DNA from 3 places in the Aeribacillus sp. FSL K6-8394 genome. Region 2 is predicted to be linked to each of the others. Evidence: riboswitches for the same ligand, from Rfam matches in the RefSeq annotation. Region 2 holds a riboswitch; each other region holds the start of a gene.

Region 1 (2,275 bases), 2.0 Mb from region 2:
TCAATTGGACGGTGCCTCCTTCCATCCCCAGAGCCGAATTGCTTCTTGTAATTCTATGTCTTCAGCTGCTTCATTAAGGGGAACACCCCGGGAAACAGCGTCAACTGCCTGACGGAAAGCTTTTCCTCCGCCTTTAGCACCTTGCGGGTGACCGTGAACACCGCCTCCTGCATTAATGACGCAATCTTTTCCAAAATCATGAATTAAAATGGGAACAAGACCCGGGTGAATGCCAGCAGATGGAACAGGAAAAACTGGTTTTAAAACTGATTCCTTCACCAATTCTTCTTTCACTTTTAAAACTTTGTCACGCTCCAATGCAACGCTGCCATATGGTGAAGGGAACAACGAAAAATCTGCTCCAGCAATTCTTATCAATTTTCCAAGCAATAAGGAATGAGAGAGCCCATATTTTTCGGATGAAGTAAACGATCCGCTAAACGCCGGATGAGCCATAATTGGGAGGGCGATTTCATCATCTTCCCTTAATGCTTGCAGCACATCGAGGCCATATGTAAAAACATTAAATAGCAAAATATGGGCACCTAATTCTTTTGCTTTTCTTGCCTTATCTTTCAATTCAAATGTTTTTCCCGTCAAATTGACCGCATACAAAGTTCGGTGCCCTTTTTCTTGATACACGTTATCAAGAACTTTTTTGCCTTCCTTTATTCTTGTTTCAAATGATGTGAGCGAATTTTCAAAAAGTATTTCGTCATCCTTTACTAAGTCGACGCCCCCGAGAGCCTGCTCCCGCAATTGGGCAAGAAGGTAATCCATATCACGTCCAATTACACCTTTAAAGATGCTCATCACTAACGGTCTGTCGTAAACGCCAAGTTTTTCTCGTAACCCCTGAATTCCAAATCGAGGACCTGGAAAATACCGAAAGATCTCATCGTCAAACTGCAAATCTAGTAATTTTATTTCTCCATCTAGTGATAATTTTCCAAAAGTTGTCGTTAAGATGGCAGGAATGTCTTTAGAAAAGTTTTCTCCCGGAAAGCGAATGTGAAGCTGTGCAATCGTTTTGCCGGAGGATGGATCCTCGCCTGTTTCTTTTATCTCAACCACTTGTCCTTTATGCTTTTTTAACTGCTCTTGCACTAAAAGAGGAAGGTCAGTCCACGAACCTACCGTTAATCCAAGAGCAATGCCTTCTGCTTTTTTTTCTAAATCTTCTCGTTTCGCAATGATTTGGTATACTGCTGTTACGTGACCCATTTTTTCAATCCTCTTCATTCAGATTTTTTTATATAAATAAAACCTCTTCAATAAGAAGAGGTTTTTTGTCAAAACAACTTCTTATCTTTCAACATCTCTGTTGGGAGAATTAGCACCGTGCTCATCATATGAGTCGGTTGCCGGGCTTCATTGGGCTCATCCCTCCACCTGCTCTTGATAAGAGTTTTATTATTAACTTTATAATTCTTATTCGTTTACTTGGATTATGCCACTATCCTTCCCCTCTGTCAACACTTTTTTACATCATATTCGATTCAAATTCGCTTACATTTTTCTGATGGCATGCTACAATTATTTAATGGTGCAGTTTACAATTTGAGGTATTTACCGGAACTTGAGGTTGAGCCAAAACAGGAAAGCCTAAAAAAAGAGGACGAAAAAAGAAGGTACAACATCTTTTTAACGTCTTCCGATCGCATCATGCTAGATTACTAGACTTAGAAAAACTGGTTGAATTACGCAATTATAACGTTACTGGTTATCGTGAGACAATTTGTTTCTTGTACCGTTATTGGTTATGTTGCTTTTTGAATGATCCAGAAGAAGCCTTAAAACAAACGCTAACGTTTAATTTACAGTTTAATGAGCCTTTAAGAAGATCCACCAGAAGCGCTGAAAAGGCCTATTATGCACGGAATAACGAAGAAGCAAACCGAATAGCTAGAGAAAAAGGGTATCCTGGCGCTGGATATAATATCAGCAATAAAAAATTAATTGAATGGTTAGATATAACAGAGGACGAACAACGCCATTTAAGCACGATTATAGATGCGAATGAAAAGCGGAGAAGGAAACAAAAACGCCGGGAAATGGGCGTAAAAAGCCGTGAGGAGTATTTAAAAGAACAGCGCAATAAAACGGATAAGAACTTAGAAAAACTTAGACAAGCAATTGAGTTGAATCCTGATTTCTCGAATTACAAATTAGCTAAATTGCTAGGAATAAGTGAATCGTATGTAAGGAAAGGATGTTATATGTTATTTACTGGAACGGATGATTTAATTAAAAACGAGGATCGATCAATTAAAGA
Region 2 (2,275 bases):
TGCTTGAGATCTTCCTTCAAATCCTCCACGCTTTCAATCCCTACAGAAAAACGGAGAAGCCGGTTGCATACACCGTTTTGAATTCGGATTTCTTCCGGAATATCCGCATGAGTTTGGGTAGCTGGATACGTTATAAAGCTTTCTACCCCTCCAAGGCTTTCCGCAAAACAGATTAATTTCAGATTCTGCAAAAACGGGTTGACCCATTCTTCTTTTTTCACACGGAAGGAAAGCATTCCGCCTCTGCCAGGATATAATACATCATCAATTTCAGGAAGCTCTTTTAAATATGCCGCCAGTTCCCTTGCATTTTCCTGATGTTTGTCCATTCTCAATGATAAAGTTTTCATTCCTCTAAGCAGCAGCCACGAATCAAAAGGAGATAATACCGCACCAATTGCATTTTGATGCATGGCTAATTTTTCGCAAATTTCTTTCCCTTTTGCACAGACCAGGCCGGCAAGGACATCGTTGTGACCGCCTAAATATTTCGTTGCGCTGTGAATCACGATATGCGCTCCTTCTTCAATCGGACGCTGCAAAACAGGTGTGTAGAACGTATTGTCAACGATCAGCAGCAAATTGTGCTTCCGGGCCAATTCCGCCAACGAGGAAATCGATGTTTCCTGCATAAGCGGATTAGTGGGCGTTTCTAGAAAAATCGCTTTAGTATTTTCGTTTATTAATGATTCCGTATATTCGCGAGACGTAAAATCGTCATAGTGGAAGGAAAGACCGTATTTGCGCCACTCTTCTTCAAACAAGCGGTATGTCCCGCCATATAAATCTTTTGAAACGATCAGTTCATCTCCACTTTTAAATAAAGCCATAATCGTCTGAATCGCTGCCATTCCGGAAGAAAATGCAAATCCTTGATCGGCTCCCTCCAATTTGGCTATGGCGTCCTCGACAAGCTCTCTCGTTGGATTTTTTGTCCGAGTGTAATCATAACCTGTTGATTCACCTATTCCTTTATGCCGGTAGGCTGTGGACAAATAAATGGGGGCGCTTACTGTTCCTGTAAGAGCTTCACTTCGATTTCCTAATTGGGCCAAAACTGTTTCAATATTCATCTTTGACTTTCCTCCTTTTTTAGTTAGTAAAAATGTGCTGCTTTCATTGCCTGTAGAGGAGGCTTTAAAAATAAAACGCCCTCTTCATAAGAAGAAGGCGTTTATTGTTTGGCTCCTTCTTATCTTCCAAGCATATCTTACGGCAAAATGCTTGCTGGATTTAGCACCTTGGTACAAAGGTTATCATGCCGCCGTCCTTGTACCGGTTGCTGAGACTTCTTCGGGCCAGTTCCCTCCGCCTCTCTCGATAAGAATTCCGATATGAACTTTTGATAGGTATAACTTTACCTCAGTTTTAAAAAAAATTCAAGACGTTTCCTGCCAACAATTCCGATAACTTTGATTTATTTTCAGTAAAACTAAAGAAAAATAAGAACATTCTTTAAATAATCCGTCGATTCTTGAAATGTTTTTTTGCGAAAGCCAAAAGGGAAATTTTTTTGTATGGATCACCTTGATCCTCCATCATTTCAATGAAGTGGTTTTATTTTCCCTTGAGGCTTCCCAAATTTTAATAGATTTTAAAATATAAATATCCAATTCGGAAGCTGTCGTATTTGGAGAAAAATTGTGAACGAGGTGATCTTCTTTAGAGGAATTGGAAAATTTTAAGAGAATTTAATAAACAGAGAATGAAACGATTGAATTAGCAAACTAATCGTTTGATAAATTTTTCGCCAACTTCAGTCAAACGAACCCGTATTCCATAAAGCAGCTGAACGGAGAACGAAGATGCGATATTTGTTTTGCAGGTGAAGCTGAGAAGCAAAAAAAAGATGAACATAAACGTGCCGTTGGAAAATTTGCTGAACATTCTTTACTGATGCGCCTTCTCTTTTTTATCAATATTATGGAAAGGAAAGACTGTTTATGATGCTGTATATGATCGACAGCATACGAACCAATAATTTTCATGACGAGCAAATGATGGGGCAAATCAAAATTATGTGAGAAAACGCTTTCTAAAAACTGGAACATCATCAAAACAATGTGTACGGAATTTATTATGATTATGAAAGCGACTACAGAGGAGATTATTTATTAAGCATTGCAATTGAAGAAAATAATGGGGAAGCTTTTAATTGAAATCTCGAGGAACATGAAAATAAAGTTTTTCAAGTAGATACAACGGACGAACAAGGCATTTTTAAAACTTGGAGTAAGATTTGGAAGCAAGAAGAAACTGGTTTAAGTAGAGCGTG
Region 3 (2,275 bases), on a different contig from region 2:
GCTGGGCGCAAATCAAAGTTATTGCGAATTAATTCAACTAAAACATCTTCGCTTACTTTGCCAGTACCGAACGTATCAACAGAAATAGAGACAGGTTTCGCTACACCAATTGCATAGGCCAGCTGAACCTCACATTTGTCTGTAAGTCCGGCTGCGACAATATTTTTCGCTACATAACGAGCCGCATAAGCTGCAGATCGGTCTACCTTCGTCGGATCTTTTCCTGAGAAAGCTCCTCCGCCATGGCGAGCATAGCCTCCGTAAGTATCGACAATGATTTTTCGTCCCGTTAATCCTGCATCTCCTTGTGGTCCGCCAATAACGAAACGTCCGGTAGGGTTGATGAAATATTTTGTTTCTTCATCGATCAGTTCTTTTGGCACAACCGGATCAATTACTTTTTCTTTAATATCCTGCTTAATTTGTTTTAAAGTTGCCTCCGGATGGTGTTGAGTCGATATGACAATTGTGTCAATTCTAACCGGCTGTTCATTTTCATCATATTCTACCGTAACTTGCGTTTTTCCGTCCGGACGCAAATAAGGAATTTCTTCGCTTTTTCTAACTTCTGTAAGCCGGCGTGAAAGCTTATGGGCAATGGAAATCGGGAGAGGCATTAATTCCTTCGTTTCATTGCATGCAAAACCGAACATTAACCCTTGATCTCCAGCGCCAATCGCTTCAATTTCTTCATCAGTCATTTGTCCTTCTCGCGCTTCTAAAGCTTTATCCACCCCTGCAGCGATATCGGGTGATTGCTCATCAATTGATGTTAAAACAGCACAAGTTTCAGCATCAAAACCGTATTTAGCTCTCGTATAGCCGATCTCTTTGACCGTTTCTCGCACAATTTTTGGTATATCCACATACGTGCTTGTCGTAATTTCTCCACTGACTAATACAAGTCCGGTGGTGACAGATGTTTCGCAAGCTACACGTGCGTTCGGATCTTTTTCTAAAATGGCATCTAAAATCGCATCTGAAATTTGGTCGCAAATTTTGTCCGGATGCCCTTCCGTTACGGATTCAGATGTAAACAGACGGCGCTTTTTTGTCATTTACTGCTTCCTCCTCAAACTTAAAATGATGTTTATGGAGTGCTACACTCCTTGTCATTGACACGGAACTCATTCCCTCACCACTATTGTAAACATATCAAAATTTCGTACGATAAGAAAAACTTGGCTAAACGAGATTTCTCTTATACATAGAAAAAACCTTCCCTGCCAGAGGAAAGGTTGTTATAAACATCATTGCCTTTCACTCTTATCGTTCAAGGATATAACCTTGCATCAGGTTAGCACCATTGCTCGTCTATGAATATGGAATTCTTTCGCATCATGTTGTATGTCCATAGAATACCGGGATTTTGAAAGCCATATTCTACTGTCTTCTTTCAACGAGCCGGTTGCTGGGCTTCATAGGGCCTGTCCCTCCGCCAACTCGGGATAAGAGTATCCGTTCAAATGTATATCATACAGGAGCAAAAAAGTACTTGTCAACAATAAATAAAGCTTCTCTGTAATTTTCCAAATCATCTGATATCCATTATTTCAGGATCAGCTGATCAATCATGATTCGTATGATGCCCAAAAATGAAGGCAAAATATATAGTAAAAACATTATTTTCAGAAATCGATAAATAGGATGGACTATTTCCACGAATGTGTTATACTATTTCTATAAAACCATTTCAAATATGCAAAAAAAGGATGGTATGTATATGAATATTGTAGATGTATCAAATGAATTAGCTTCGTTGATCAGCGGACCAAATGCATATCATAATTTACCAGTCGCACGACTTGTAGAAAAAGTTTTAGCTAGGAAAGAAGGTTTTTTAACAAATACAGGTGCAGTTTCGGTTACAACAGGCAAATATACCGGCCGGTCACCAGAAGATAAATTCATCGTTGAAGAAGATTCTGTCAAGCATTTAATTGATTGGGGACCCGTCAACAAGCCAATTTCATCAGAAGTTTTTGAAAAACTGTACTTAAAAGTCATACAATATTTAAAAAATAGAGATGAAATTTATGTTTTTAACGGATTTGCCGGAGCTGACAAAAAATATCGTCTTCCAATTCAAGTGGTCAATGAATTGGCGTGGCAAAATTTATTTGCTCGCCAACTGTTTATCCGTCCGAAAAGCCAAGACGATTTAAAGGAGCATAAAAATCCGTTTACAATTGTTTCCGCTCCTTCCTTTAAAGCAGATCCAGCTGTGGATGGAACGAACTCAGAAGCATTTATCATTATTTCTTTTGAAAAGAGA

The links. Region 2 has a riboswitch for S-adenosylmethionine ahead of NSR00_RS00840 (methionine biosynthesis PLP-dependent protein). Riboswitches for the same ligand answer to the same signal wherever they lie in the genome.
Region 1: another riboswitch for S-adenosylmethionine. It lies ahead of NSR00_RS10180 (2,3-diketo-5-methylthiopentyl-1-phosphate enolase); the one in region 2 lies ahead of NSR00_RS00840 (methionine biosynthesis PLP-dependent protein).
Region 3: another riboswitch for S-adenosylmethionine. It lies ahead of metK (methionine adenosyltransferase); the one in region 2 lies ahead of NSR00_RS00840 (methionine biosynthesis PLP-dependent protein).

The regions. Positions count from the first base shown of each region.
Region 1 is NZ_JBBPAA010000001.1:2,139,745-2,142,019, forward strand. It holds gene NSR00_RS10175 (2-hydroxy-3-keto-5-methylthiopentenyl-1-phosphate phosphatase) at 1-4, opposite strand, end outside; gene NSR00_RS10180 (2,3-diketo-5-methylthiopentyl-1-phosphate enolase) at 1-1,224, opposite strand; SAM riboswitch class I at 1,303-1,408, opposite strand; gene NSR00_RS10185 (hypothetical protein) at 1,773-2,275, shown strand, end outside.
Region 2 is NZ_JBBPAA010000001.1:179,126-181,400, reverse strand. It holds gene NSR00_RS00840 (methionine biosynthesis PLP-dependent protein) at 1-1,073, opposite strand, end outside; SAM riboswitch class I at 1,190-1,327, opposite strand.
Region 3 is NZ_JBBPAA010000002.1:867,851-870,125, reverse strand. It holds gene metK (methionine adenosyltransferase) at 1-1,058, opposite strand, end outside; SAM riboswitch class I at 1,264-1,455, opposite strand; gene pckA (phosphoenolpyruvate carboxykinase (ATP)) at 1,724-2,275, shown strand, end outside.